Regions from separate parts of the Rhizobium sp. CRRU65 genome, predicted to be linked through region 3. Evidence: predicted binding sites of a transcription regulator. Region 3 holds the regulator's gene; each other region holds the start of a gene.

What was found. Region 3 encodes PhoB, which activates phosphate uptake and scavenging genes when phosphate is short. Its sites were predicted from a motif close to TGTCATNNANCTGTCAT; they were not measured.
Region 1: a site for PhoB is predicted at 1,876-1,892, ahead of ppk2 (polyphosphate kinase 2). Genes of this name have one in related genera too.
Region 2: a site for PhoB is predicted at 1,985-2,001, ahead of ACM5SV_RS17480 (DUF1045 domain-containing protein). Genes of this name have one in related genera too.
Region 4: a site for PhoB is predicted at 1,822-1,838, ahead of ACM5SV_RS10295 (alpha-D-ribose 1-methylphosphonate 5-triphosphate diphosphatase). Genes of this name have one in related genera too.

The regions. Positions count from the first base shown of each region.
Region 1 is NZ_JBLYZH010000028.1:22,002-25,489, forward strand. Features, by position in the region: gene ACM5SV_RS35020 (NAD(P)/FAD-dependent oxidoreductase) at 1-168, opposite strand, end outside; gene ACM5SV_RS35025 (nuclear transport factor 2 family protein) at 491-880, shown strand; gene ACM5SV_RS35030 (helix-turn-helix domain-containing protein) at 953-1,804, shown strand; gene ppk2 (polyphosphate kinase 2) at 1,915-2,829, shown strand; gene ACM5SV_RS35040 (alpha/beta hydrolase family protein) at 2,976-3,488, shown strand, end outside.
Region 2 is NZ_JBLYZH010000007.1:308,829-312,316, forward strand. Features, by position in the region: gene phnE (phosphonate ABC transporter, permease protein PhnE) at 1-601, shown strand, start outside; gene phnE (phosphonate ABC transporter, permease protein PhnE) at 609-1,952, shown strand; gene ACM5SV_RS17480 (DUF1045 domain-containing protein) at 2,093-2,788, shown strand; gene ACM5SV_RS17485 (alpha-D-ribose 1-methylphosphonate 5-triphosphate diphosphatase) at 2,802-3,488, shown strand, end outside.
Region 3 is NZ_JBLYZH010000031.1:18,849-22,336, reverse strand. Features, by position in the region: gene ACM5SV_RS35805 (GcrA family cell cycle regulator) at 296-829, shown strand; gene phoB (phosphate regulon transcriptional regulator PhoB) at 1,072-1,755, opposite strand; gene phoU (phosphate signaling complex protein PhoU) at 1,890-2,603, opposite strand; gene pstB (phosphate ABC transporter ATP-binding protein PstB) at 2,648-3,463, opposite strand; gene pstA (phosphate ABC transporter permease PstA) at 3,480-3,488, opposite strand, start outside.
Region 4 is NZ_JBLYZH010000004.1:260,378-263,865, forward strand. Features, by position in the region: gene ACM5SV_RS10285 (molybdopterin-containing oxidoreductase family protein) at 1-1,161, shown strand, start outside; gene ACM5SV_RS10290 (NUDIX domain-containing protein) at 1,158-1,751, shown strand; gene ACM5SV_RS10295 (alpha-D-ribose 1-methylphosphonate 5-triphosphate diphosphatase) at 1,896-3,065, shown strand; gene purN (phosphoribosylglycinamide formyltransferase) at 3,062-3,488, opposite strand, start outside.

The sequences.
Region 1 (3,488 bases), on a different contig from region 3:
CGGCATGCCGTCGAAGCCCAGATGCTCCCGCACCTCTTCAACGCTGAAAATGCGCGATTTACCGCCGTCGAATACAAGCGTCGATCGGCCGGCTCTTCCCAAAAAAAGGGCGGCGCTGAGCCCCGCGGCCCCGCCGCCGACCACCACCGTATCGACTACATCATTCATAACCTTGGCCTTCGATACCCGTGTGATTTCCATGACACTGACACGATTGGTAACATATCCCGTTATTCGACACAACAAAAGTTACGAATAGCGCTTTGTGCAGAACTAAAGGTCCGGATGTGCGTTCTTTGCCGAGAATTTGAAGGACGACGCATTCTCGCCCCGTTGATTACACCTGATGTAATTGAGGGCATTCCCTGTCCCGCGATATTAGTGAACGGCCTTCCTGCAGGAGGAACAATCCTGTCAACAGAAGCGGCCGACAACCGATGTCGATGGCTCAACTGCCGTCACCCGTACAAAGCGGCCGAGGAGAACGACGATGACGACCATGAATTTTACCAAACGAGAACCCCCTGAATGGCTGTTGGCCTTCTGGAAGGAGATCGATGACAAGACCTTTGGCGGAGGCTTTGACTGCCTGGCACAGGATGCGACCTGCAATCTAGGCGTCGCCGACTGGAAGGGGCGAGACTCCATTCGTGAGAACCTGCGCGCCTTCATCGACACGGGTTTCTCAGCGCTTCACGACGTCGCGGAATATTGGGACGGCGGCTCGCTGAAAATCTTTCGCGGGACTGTCACAATGACGCCCGACGACGAGGCTCAACCGGTTGTCAAACCGGTGATGACACACTTCTTCTATATGGATGAACGAGAGCCGACCAAAGTTGGCCGCTGGTACGGATCGGTTGGCCCGGTTGCTTTCTGATCGATATCGCAGCTGGCGGGAGCGTTATTGCCCCCGCCGGCCATTAGCCGCACAGACGGAGATCGCTATAAGATGAGCTCGACGCACAGTCATTCAAGCGCAGTATCGAACGAGCTTGGCATCCAGTTGCGCGCCTGGCGCGACACGCGCGGCAAGAGCCAACTGGATCTCTCACTCGACACCGGCATATCGCAGCGTCAGATCAGCTTCATCGAAAGTGGCCGAAGCACGCCCGGCCGCCACAATCTGCTGCATCTCGCCGACGCCCTTGATGTGCCGTTGCGAGAGCGCAATACGTTATTGCTCGCCGCCGGTTACGCCCCGATTTACGCCGAAGGCGGTATCGACGATGTTGAAATGAAAGGCGTCACGGACGCGTTAAGGCGCATGCTTGTTCAGCACGAGCCGTTTCCGGCAGTTGTCATGGATCGGTATTGGAACGTCGTCATGACGAACGACGCGACGCAGGGCTTCTTCAATAACTTCATTGACATGGCGGCACGGGAAAAACCGCGCAATCTGCTGCATCTGATGTTCGATCCGGCCGGTTTGCGGCCCTTCATCCCAAACTGGGAGGAAACTGCAAAAAGTCTGATGGCGCGGGTATTCAGAGAGTCCGTGGGCCGCGTCATTGACATGCACACGAAGGCGCTGATCGATGCGCTCCTCGCCTATCCGGATGTGAACAGTGCCTGGAAGGTCTCGACGACAGCGGACAGCACACCCGTCATCCCCTTGTCCTTCGTCAAGGACGGGCAGGTTCTGAGCTTCTTCTCGCTGGTGACCACGGTCGGCACTGCGCAGACGATAACGACCCAGGAATTGAGGATCGAGTGCATGTTCCCGTTGGATGATGCCACGGAGGTGGAATACGCCAAGCTGATGAAGCAGGCTGCCGCGCGTTGGCGCCAGACCGGGAAGTGAGACATCGCCGTCAAGGCCGTGGCGTAGGACATCCAGCTTTCCGTACCTGAACCGTCACACAAACTTCGCAGTGACATGCTCCTGTCAAAAAAAGCAGGAAGGGAAAGCCCATGTCTCAAACACCTCAGGACCAACTCAGCCGTATAAAGGCCGAAATCGCCGACAGCTTCGATGAAGAGCTGGAAATGCAGATGGAGGAAGACCGGCTCGACGATCTGGTCGCCGAAGGAATGTCGGAACCGGCAGAGCAGACGCTCGAGCGAAAGATCTACTTCCGGGAACTTTTCCGTCTGCAGCACGAACTGGTGCGGCTGCAGGATTGGGTTCAGCACAAGAAGCTGAAGGTGGTTGTGCTTTTCGAAGGCCGGGATTCGGCCGGAAAGGGAGGCGCGATAAAGCGCGTGACCCAGCGGCTCAATCCGCGCGTCTGCCGGACGGTCGCGCTGCCCGCTCCTACAGAGCGGGAACGCCATCAATGGTATTTTCAGCGTTATGTCCCGCATCTTCCGACCGCTGGCGAAATGGTCCTCTTCGACCGAAGCTGGTACAATCGCGCCGGTGTCGAGCGCGTGATGGGTTTCTGCACCGACGAAGAACTCGAGGAGTTCTTCCGCTCGGTGCCTGAATTCGAGCGGATGCTGGTCCGTTCTGGTATCGTGTTGATCAAATACTGGTTTTCGATCACCGACGAGGAGCAGGAATTTCGCTTCAAGATGCGTATCCACGATCCGCTGAAGCAATGGAAGCTCTCACCGATGGATATGGAAAGCCGGGTCCATTGGGAGGAATACACCAAAGCCAAGGAAGAGATGCTGGCGCGGACACACACGGAGGATGCACCTTGGTGGGTGGTGCAGGCGGTAGACAAGAAACGGGCGCGTTTGAATTGCATCGCCCATCTTCTCGAGCAGATCCCTTACGAGGATGTTCCAAAACCCGAGATCCAGTTGCCGGACCGCATCCGTCACGCCGATTACAACAGGGCGCCGGTTCCGCCTGAAATGCTCGTGCCGGAGCGCTATTGAAAGCATGGCATTCGCCGCGCCCTGATCTTCAGGGGGCGGCTCTCGCGGCGTGCTGCCTCTGGACCATTCCCCGCCCGACACTAGGTTCCGCTTCAAGAGTGAGGTTCCGTCGACCGTGCCTCAGAGTGGACGAGTGAGGGAAATGCTTGCTTTCCAGTAGCCGATTTTACGCCGATAGACGTGCCACGTGGGGATACGAACTAAGTTTCGACGGCGCCCTCATCGCATGGTGGGGCTCCAAACGCGGCGCTCGCGCCGTCTTCGTCGGAGAATTTTCCGGCGGAGAACTCAACATCATCGCCACGTTCAAAGGTGCCCTTTCCCACTTTGGCTGGCGGCAATACGCTGACCTTTTGGTTCTCACCGAGAAAGACCGTCTGTGGGAAGTAGATCCCAGGCGACCCGGGGCACGCACCGACGTTACTCCACGAGATTTCCAAACGTGGCAGGTGATCGTCGACCCTCGACACGCCGCAGACAACCAATTCCTGGTTTCCTACGATCGCAGCCCCGCTGTCGCCGATCTCTATGCAACCAGTGCGGATGGACGCGACAAGCGGCTCTTGGAACAAAACAACGGCTCGACCGAAAGCTGGTTGTTGAATGAGGCGCAGGTTCCATGCATTCGCGTCGAGCTGACTGCCTCGGGAATGAGGCGA
Region 2 (3,488 bases), on a different contig from region 3:
CGTCACGATCAACGTCGCGTTGATTTCGACCATCATCGCCTTCGTCTTTGCCGTCCCCTTGAGCTTCTTTGCCGCTCGCAACCTGACAAATTCATGGCCGCTGCGCATCGTCACCAAGCGGCTGATGGAATTCCTGCGCGCCTTCCCGGAAATCGTCATTGCCGGGCTGTTTTCGGCGATCCTGTCGATCGGGCCGGTCGCCGCCATCATCGCCATCACCCTGCACACGATCGGCGCGCTCGGAAAACTCTTCTACGAAGTGGCCGAGAATATCGACATGAAGCCGCATGAGGGCATGAAGGCCGTCGGCGCCAACTGGTGGGAGCGTATCCGCTTTGCCGCCCTGCCGCAGGTGTTGCCGAATTTCACCTCCTATGCGCTGCTGCGCCTTGAGATCAACGTGCGCGCCTCGACCATCATCGGCGCCGTCGGCGGCGGCGGCATCGGCGAGGAGCTGAAGCTTTCGATTTCGCGCGGCTTCGGCGCCAAGACGGTGGCGCTCGTTCTCCTGCTGTTCGTGACGATCGTCGCCGTCGACCAGTTCTCCGCATGGCTGCGCCGCCGCCTTGTCGGCGAGCACGCCTTCCTCCTGCAACATTGAGGCCGCCATGACGGTGATCGACGCAAACCGCATGCAAGAGATAGAAACGCGCTATCCGGAATATTTCCACCGGTCGTTCCGCCAGCGTTTCGGCGGGCTGATGATCCTCATCGCGACGTTGCTCTACAGCCTTTATGCCTTCTGGTTCTTCGACCTGCCCAAACTTTTCGCCGAAGCCCATTGGGAGCGCGTCGGCATCTATCTCAGCCAATGGGTGAGCTACGACGTTCAGCCGGAATTCCGCATCGAGGGTGACGGCTCGATCGACATCCGTTATCCGCGCTTCTCGCCGCTCGGCGACAATCCGCATCCGGATTGGCTGGTCAACAACCCCGACGGCAGCATCACCGTTTCGATCAGCGGCACCAGCCGCAGCGTCACCGTCTCGAAGAGCGAGACGATCGTGACCGCGCATGGCGTCAGCGTCCCGGTGGACGTTTTGAGCGGTGCGCCCAAAGTCGTCGGACCGGTGCCCGGCTGGATGACTGTTTATGACGACAACGTGCTGGCCGATCTCGGCTTTGCCGGCAATGTCAGCATATCCGTCGACCGGGTGAAGATCCGCAAGCGTTTCATCGGCTGGGCGAATTTCATCTTCGACACGCACTCATCCTTCTTCGACAAGCCGGTCGGCGAGGTCGTCAGCCTCATCGTCTCCGGTCCGCGCATCAAGCCCGACCAATCCAACCTGTCGCTCGCCTTCGACGATATTTGGAACAACAGCGAATGGCAGCACGGCGACGTCTGGACCAAGCTTTTCCAGACGATCGTCATGGCATTCCTCGGAACGCTGCTCGGCTCGCTTACCGCCTTCCCGCTCGCCTTCCTGGCAGCGCGCAACATCACGCCGAACCGCCTGTTGAACCAGATCCTGAAGCGCTTCTTCGATTTCCTGCGCTCGGTCGACATGCTGATCTGGGCGCTGTTCCTGACGCGCGCCTTCGGGCCCGGCCCGCTTGCCGGCAGCGGTGCGATCTTCCTCACCGAGACCGGCACGCTCGGCAAGCTCTATTCCGAAGGCCTCGAGAATATCGACAACAAGCCGCGGGAAGGCATCAAATCAACAGGCGCTCAGACCGTGCTCGTGCATCGTTATGGCATTATGCCGCAGATCGTTCCCGTCTTCGTCAGCCAGACGCTCTACCAATGGGAATCGAACGTGCGCGGCGCGACTATTATCGGCGCTGTCGGCGCCGGCGGCATCGGCCTCAAACTGTGGGAGGCCATGCGCACCAATGCCAATTGGGAAAACGTCGCCTACATGGTCATTCTGATCCTGATCGTCGTCTTCATTTTCGACACCGCCTCGAACGCGTTGCGCCACCGGCTGATGGGCACGAAAGCCCACTGATCCATCCGTCAAAGCAGTGTCGGCGTTGCCGCCATCATCATTCTGTCACGGAAATCTTTTAGCCGGGAGCCTGCTTGCGGTTCGCCGCCAAATCACTGCACAGTGCCCTCCCCATTTGGACGATCTCCAGGATAAAAGCCTTGCGCTACGCTCTCTATTTCTCGCCGCCGAAGGATGATCCCCTGACCGGCGCGGCCTCGCTCTGGCTCGGCCGCAATGCTTTCACCGGCGAGACCTATCCGGCACCGGAATATGCGCAACTGGCTGCGGCAGAACAGTTCGAGCTGACCGCCGACCCGCGCCGTTACGGCTTTCACGCCACGATCAAGGCGCCCTTTTTTCTCGCCTCCTCGGTCACCGAGAAGGATCTCCTGACCGTCGCCGAGGATTTTGCCCAGTGCACGCAAGCCTTCGAGATTCCTGAGCTCGTGCTCGGCCAGCTCGGCCGTTTTTTTGCCCTCGTTCCCGGTTCTCTTCATCAACCTCTTCAGGATTTCGCCGCGAAGGTGGTAAGGTCCTTCGAACCGTTCCGCGCAGCGCTTTCCGAGGCCGATATGGCGCGGCGCAATCCGGAGAAGCTCAGCGACAGCCAGCGCGCCCATCTGCAGCGCTGGGGTTATCCTTACGTCATGGAGGATTTCGGCTTTCACATGACGCTGAGCGGCCAGGTGCCCGAGACACGCGCCGCGGTGATGAAAGCGATCCTGACCGAGCGTTTTGCCGACTTCACCGGCCGGCCGCTTTCGATTTCCGGCCTTGCCGTCTTCATCGAGGAGACGCGCGGCGCCCCATTCAAAGTTCGTTCCTGGCTGCCGCTTGCCGGCGCCAAAAGCTGAAAGACCTGACGACATGAGCAAAGAGACCGTGTTTTCCAACGCCCGCATCGTTCTCGAGGACGACATCCTCTCGGGCTCGATCCTCATCCGCGACGGGAAGATCGCCGACATCTCCGGGGGTAACTCGGTAGCCGGCGAAGATTTCGAAGGCGACTACGTCATTCCCGGCCTCGTTGAGCTGCACACCGATCATCTCGAAGGCCATTATCAGCCGCGCCCCGGCATTCGCTGGAACAAGACCGCCGCCATCCAGGCGCATGACGCCCAGATCGTCACCTCAGGCATTACCACGGTGTTCGACTGCCTGCGCATGGGGGCGGACGAGGACGGCGGCTTCGAACATGGCGAGATGCGCGAGATGGCCGATGCCATCCAGTCGGCAGAGACGGAAGGCAGGCTGCGTGCCGAGCACCTCATCCATTTGCGCTGCGAGGTCTCGGCCGACAATGTGCTCGAACATTTCGCCGACTTCGAAAACGACCGGCATGTGAGGCTCGTCTCGCTGATGGATCATGCGCCCGGCCAGCGTCAGTTCCAGACGATGGATCAATATATCTTCTACTACCAGAAGAAGCGGGGCCTCAGCGACGAGGCCTTCGGCCGTTTCGTCGCCAAGCGCCAGGCAGAATCGGCGCGCAATTCGACGCCGCACCGCAACGCCATCGCCAAGGTCTGCGCCGAGCGCGGCATCACCGTGGCA
Region 3 (3,488 bases):
AACGGCGCCCTTAGCGTATGCAGCACAGGTGTACAGCGGCATTTTCAGTCTTCAACAGGCATTATTGCAGAAATGCCACGCAGGGACAGCAAGTTGGGGAAAACTACGAATTCGATTCATCCGGATTCATGCGACTCTTGTCACGGAGTCAGGCTCACACTAGGTTAAAGATCAATTACTAGACTGCATGCGGCGGAACTAGTCACCAAAATTGATCAAGCGTTTCTTGTTTCGGAGCTCCCGGGACAACGGTGAGGGATTCTGCCATCACCAACGCAAAAGGTGGAGACAGGGCATGAACTGGACAGACGAGCGGGTCGAGAAACTCAAGAAGCTTTGGGCCGAAGGACTGAGCGCGAGCCAGATCGCGGCACAACTTGGCGGTGTCAGCCGAAACGCGGTCATCGGTAAAGTGCACCGGCTGTGCCTTCCCGGCCGTGCCAAGGCCGGCGGCACCAACACCGCGGCGCGAACGCCGAAGCGCAATACATCGGCGCCGCGCGCGCCGAACTTCGCCTCTCGCATCACCACCCGCACCGTCACCCGCCAGCAGGGCGCGACGATGCTGAAGGAAGAGATCGAGATCGAAACGATCGAGGAAATGGAATACGTGCCGAGAGGCAATGTGGTGGTGCCGATTTCCCGCCGCCTCGGCCTGACGGAACTGACCGAACGCACCTGCAAGTGGCCGGTCGGCGATCCGCTGAAGGATGACTTCCATTTCTGCGGCTGCGAGTCCCCCGACAATTCGCCCTATTGCGGTTATCACCAGAAGCTTGCCTACCAGCCGGTGAATGAACGCCGCCGGGCAGCGGCGCGGGCCAGCTGAACGGGCTGACCATCGTTAGAATGCAGAAAACGGGCCGAGTGGCCCGTTTTTTTATGCGCGGATGGAAGCTCAGGTTTCCCTCCGTCATGCTCGGCCTTGTGCCGAGCATCTGATCACCTCAACTACTTGAGGGAAAAAACTTTATTTTCAAATACTTCATTTGGCGTGCGCAGATCCTCGGCACAAGGCCGAGGATGACGTCGCGGGTTTTGCCAGGGCTCAGCAGGCTCAGATGAAAGCCCTCAGGCTTCCATCGAATAACCGGCGCCGCGGACGGTGCGGATGACGTCCTGCATGTTGGAGAAATTCAGCGCCTTGCGCAGGCGGCCGACATGGACGTCGACGGTGCGCTCGTCGACATAGATATCGTGGCCCCAGACACCATCCAACAGCTGTGAGCGGGAGAAGACCCGGCCCGGCGACGACATCAGGAATTCCAGCAGGCGGAATTCGGTGGGGCCGAGGCGGACTTCGCGGGTCTTGCGATGGACGCGATGGGTCTCACGGTCGAGCTCGATGTCACCGCATTTCAGCACCGTCGACAGCACCTCGGGACGGGCGCGACGCAGCATCGCCTTGACGCGGGCAACGAGTTCGGGGGTCGAAAAGGGCTTGACGACATAATCGTCGGCGCCCGTCGACAATCCGCGGACACGCTCGCTCTCTTCGCCGCGCGCCGTCAGCATGATGATCGGCAGACGCTCGGTCTCCGGCCGCATGCGCAGGCGCCGGCAGAGCTCGATGCCGGAGACGCCGGGCAGCATCCAATCAAGGATGAGAAGATCGGGCGTGCGCTCCTGAAGCCGCATTTCGGCTTCGTCGCCACGAAGGATGGTATCGACCTCGAAGCCTTCCGCTTCGAGATTGTAGCGAAGAAGCACGCTGAGGGCTTCCTCGTCTTCAACAACTGCAACTCTCGGGATCATGCGTGTCGGTCTCCTCGCGCATGATCCTTAAACCAGGGTGATTTAAGCAATGCATCCTGCGCAAATTTAAAAATTGGCTGCGACCTCTTTGCGCGCCCGGACGGGCGCGCACGCAAGCGGCGGGGTGTGGGCAGTTATTCGGTGACCGCGCCGACGGTGTTGGCGCTGTCGTCCTTCGGCCGATCGCCTTCCGGCTGCGCGCCTGTCGTCATGTAATAGATCGTCTCGGCGATGTTGGTGGCGTGGTCGCCGATGCGCTCGATGTTCTTGGCGCAGAAGAGAAGATGCGTGCAGCTGGTGATGTTGCGCGGATCTTCCATCATGTAGGTCAGGAGCTCGCGGAACAGCGAGGTGTACATCGCGTCGATCTCGTTGTCGCGTTCGCGGATCGCATTCGCCTTGTCGGCGGAACGATTGGTGTAGACGTCGAGCACTTCCTTGAGCTGGACGAGCGCCAGCTCGGACAGATGCTCGAGGCCGCGGGCGAGCTTGCGGGGAACGCCGGTGCTTTGGACGGCGATGACGCGCTTGGCAGTGTTCTTGCCGAGGTCGCCGACGCGTTCGAGATCGGCGGCGATGCGGATCGAACCCATGATTTCGCGCAGGTCCGCGGCCATCGGCTGGCGGCGGGCGATGGTGACGATCGCCTTGTCGCCGATTTCGCGTTCGGCGTGATCGAGGATCACATCGTCGGAGATGACCTTCTGCGCCAGCGCGGTATCGCCGTTGACGAGCGCCCGTACGGCTTCGGCGACCATCTGCTCGGCCAGGCCGCCCATTTCGGAAATCCGCCTGGACAGGAACTTCAGATCATCATCATAGGCAGAATAAATATGTGTCGATGCCATGGGGCTTTATCCTCGAATAACGGAAAGGCTTGGTGACGCCAAAATCAGCCGAAGCGACCCATGATATAGTCCTGGGTGCGCGGATCGTCGGGATTGGTGAACATCTTGTCGGTGTCGTTCTCCTCGACGAGATTGCCGAGGTGGAACATGGCGGTGCGCTGCGAAACACGCGCGGCCTGCTGCATGGAATGGGTGACGATGACGATCGTGTAGTTCTCGCGCAGCTCGTGGATCAGCTCCTCGACCTTGGCGGTGGCGATCGGGTCGAGCGCCGAGCAGGGCTCGTCCATCAGGATGACTTCCGGGCTGACGGCGACGGCACGGGCAATGCAGAGGCGCTGCTGCTGACCGCCCGACAGGCCGGTGCCGGATTCGTGCACGCGGTCCTTGACCTCGTTCCAGAGACCGGCGCGCTGCAGGCTGGTCTCGACGATCTGGTCGAGATCGGCCTTCGACTTGGCAAGGCCATGGATGCGCGGGCCATAGGAGACGTTTTCATAGATCGTCTTCGGGAACGGGTTCGGCTTCTGGAAGACCATGCCGACGCGGGCACGAAGTTCGACGACGTCGATATCGGGATCATAGATATCGTCGGTATCCAGCGTGATCTTGCCGGTGACGCGGCAGCCGTCGATCGTGTCGTTCATGCGGTTGAGGCTACGCAGGAAGGTCGACTTGCCGCAGCCGGACGGGCCGATCAGGGCGGTTACGGTGTTTTCGCGGATGTTCAGGTTCACATCGAATAGCGCGCGCTTTTCGCCGTAGTAAACCGAGACATCCTTTCCGATCATCTTATACGGGACGTTGCTCATCTTGTGATCCAGCGCCTTTTCAACTGCAGCTTCCGTCAACATGTTCATGATCTTGTAACTCCGTTTACCAGCG
Region 4 (3,488 bases), on a different contig from region 3:
TCGGTCGCCACCGTTCTCGGCTCCTGGCAATATGAGGGCGGCGGCGCCTTCCATTCGAACAGCGATATCTTCCGCATGAACAGCGCCGAACTGACCGGCCGGTCGATGAAGGATGCCGATATCCGCATGCTCGACCAGTCGCAGATCGGCCGCGTGCTGACCGGCGATGCCGTGGCGCTGCGCCATCGCGGCCCGGTGACGGCTATGCTGATCCAGAACACCAATCCCGCCAACATCGCCCCCGAGCAGCGCCTCGTCAGACGTGGCTTTGCCCGTGAGGACCTCTTCGTTGCCGTCCACGAGCAGTTCCTGACCGAAACGGCCGAGATCGCCAATATCGTCATTCCGGCAACGATGTTCGTCGAACATGACGACATCTACCGGGCCGGCGGCCAGAACCATATCCTGCTGGGGCCGAAGCTGGTCGAGCCACCGCCCACCGTGCGCACCAATCTCTTCGTCATCGAGGAACTGGCCAAACGCCTCGGCGTCGCCGATCGCCCAGGCTTCGGCTTTACCGCCCGCGAGATGGTCGACCGCATCCTCGAATCGAGCGGCCTGCCGGATTACGATCATTTCCTCGAACACAAATGGTTCGATCGCCAGCCCGCTTTCGAGGAAGCGCATTATCTGAACGGCTTTGCCCATCCGGACGGCAAGTTCCACTTTCGCCCGGACTGGATCAATCAGCCGGCGCCGAACAAACCGCCGGCGGCAATCGGCGCGCTCGGTCCGCACGCAGCGCTTCCAGACTTCCCCGATCAGGTCGATGTCATCGAAGTCGCCGATCCCGAGCATCCCTTCCGCCTCGCCACGTCGCCGGCGCGCAACTTCCTGAATTCGAGCTTTTCGGAAACCAAGACCTCCCGGCAGAAAGAAGGCCGCCCTGAAGTGATGATCAATCCGGCCGACGCCGAAGCCAACGGCATCACCCATGGCGATCTCGTCCGCATCGGTAACAGCCGCGGCGATCTGCGCATCCACGCCCGCATCACCACTGAAGTGAAATCAGGCGTGCTGATTGCCGAGGGCCTTTGGCCGAACAAGGCGCATGTCGACGGCGAGGGCATCAACGTCTTGACCGGCGCCGACCCCGTCGCGCCTTATGGCGGTGCGGCCGTGCACGACAACAAGGTCTGGCTTCGCAGGGACGCAGCATGATGCAGCCGAAATCCCGGGTGAAAATCGCCGGCGAGGAAACCCTGTCGAATGGGTGGACGCGGCTGAGCAGCTATCTGCTCGACTATATCGACCGCAAGGGCGCAACCCATCGGTTGAAGCGGGAAGTCTACCACCGCACGCCCGCCGCCTGCATTCTGCTTTATGATCCCAGGCGCGACCTCGTCGTTCTCGTCCGCCAATTCCGCCTCGCCGTTCATCTCAACGGCGATCCCAGCTGGATAATCGAGGTGCCGGCAGGCCTTCTCGACGATGACCATCCCGAAACGGCGATCCGTCGCGAGGCGATGGAGGAGACCGGCTATCGCCTGCGCGAGGCGCGCTTCCTGTTCAAATCCTACACCTCACCGGGTGCCGTCACCGAAGTGGTCCACTTCTTCGCAGCCCTCGTCGACATCGCCGACCGCGTGGCCGAAGGCGGCGGCCTGGACGAGGAGCACGAGGATATCGAAGTCCTCGAGATTCCGCTCGACGAGGCGGCGACGATGATCGAAACCGGCGAGATCTTCGACGTCAAGACGATCGTGCTTCTGCAATGGGCCTTGTTGAACAGGGCAAAGCTGACAGCGTGAATCTGCGGAGCGAGCGCATCGGGTCATTTCCAAAGCGCAAGTTTCCGCTTTAAGATGATACGGCGCGAAATTTCATACGACTGTCACGTAGCAGTTCTATGCGCTGCGGTTTGTCAATCATCGGATGCGGTCAGGAGAAAGCCCATGTGGCTCAGCAATTTCACCCTCGTTCTCCCAAACGAGGTGGTGAGTGAAGGTTCCGTGCGTGTTGAGGGTGGCGTCATCGCCGAGATCCGGCCGGAGCCGGTCGCCGGTGCTGCCATCGATGGCGGCAGGCGGCTGCTGATGCCGGGATTCGTCGATCTCCACGGCGACATGATCGAGCGCGAGATCGCCCCGCGGCCGAACGCGACGATGCCGATCGATTTCGGCATCCACGAACTCGACAAGAAGCTTGCCGCCGCCGGTGTCACCACGGCGTTTGCCGCCGTCTCTTTTGCGACCGAAAGCGTCTACGGCCACGTCCGCTCGCTGGAGACGACATCGGCGGTGATCGAAGGCATCAACCGCCTGCGTGATGATCTGCTGATCGACCACCGCGTCCACGCCCGTTACGAGATCACCAATGTCGGCGCAGCGCCTGCACTCGAACGCCTGCTGAATGCCGATCAGATCGACATGGTCTCGCTTACCGACCATACGCCGGGTCAGGGCCAGTACAACAACCTGCAAAGCTACATCCTTAGCATCTCCGAGCGCCGCGCCATCTCCGAGGAAATGGCGGCGGAGATCGTCGCCAAGCGCATTGCCATGCGCAACAATGCTGACATCGAGGCCAAGCTGAAGGAGATCGTCGCGCTGTCGCTGAAGCACAAGCTGTCGCTTGCCTCGCATGACGATGACAGCGTCGAAAAAGTCGCCGAGATGCACGATCTTGGCGTCACAATCAGCGAGTTTCCGGTCACCGCGCCTGCGGCCGAAGAGGCGCGCCGCCGCGGCCTCTGGACGCTGATGGGCGCGCCGAACGCGCTACGCGGCCAGTCGATGTCGGGCAATCTCAGCGCGCTCGATGCCGCAAGGGCCGGCCTGCTGAGCGTCATCGCCGCCGATTATCATCCAGCTGCCTTCGTGCCTGGCATTTTCAAGCTTGCCGACATGGTGGACGGCGGCCTGCCGGCAGCCGTTGCCATGGCGACCGGCAATGCGGCCCGTTCCGCCGGCCTGTCGGATCGCGGCGAGATCGCCATCGGCCAGCGCGCCGATCTGGTCGTGGTCGAGCCGGGTGATATCAATCGCATCCGCGCCACCTTCCGCGCCGGCCGCTTCGTCTACAGCGACGGCACGCTGCATCCGTTAAGGGCGCTGGCGGCTTAAGCGCGGTCGCCGATCAGCGAAATAAGCTGGGTCTTGGGTGCGGCGGTCGAAGCCTCCGCGCCGACGGCCTTGCCGCCTTCCATCGTCACACGGCCTTCGGCAAAGAGCCGCAGCGCTTGCGGGTAAATCTGGTGTTCGATGGTGAGCACACGCGCGGCAAGGCTTTCGGCCGTGTCACCGGAAAAAACAGGTACGGCCGCCTGGCCGATCACCGGCCCCTCATCCATGCCTTCGGTGACGAAATGCACCGTGCAGCCGGCGATCCGCATGCCGGCGTCGATCGCCCGCTGATGCGTATGCAGGCCCGGAAATAAGGGCAGCAGGGAAGGGTGGATGTTGAGCATCCGGCCTTCATAACGCTGGATGAACGTCGCCGTCAGCAGCCGCATATAGCCTGCCAGGCAAAGAATATCGGGTTTAAGC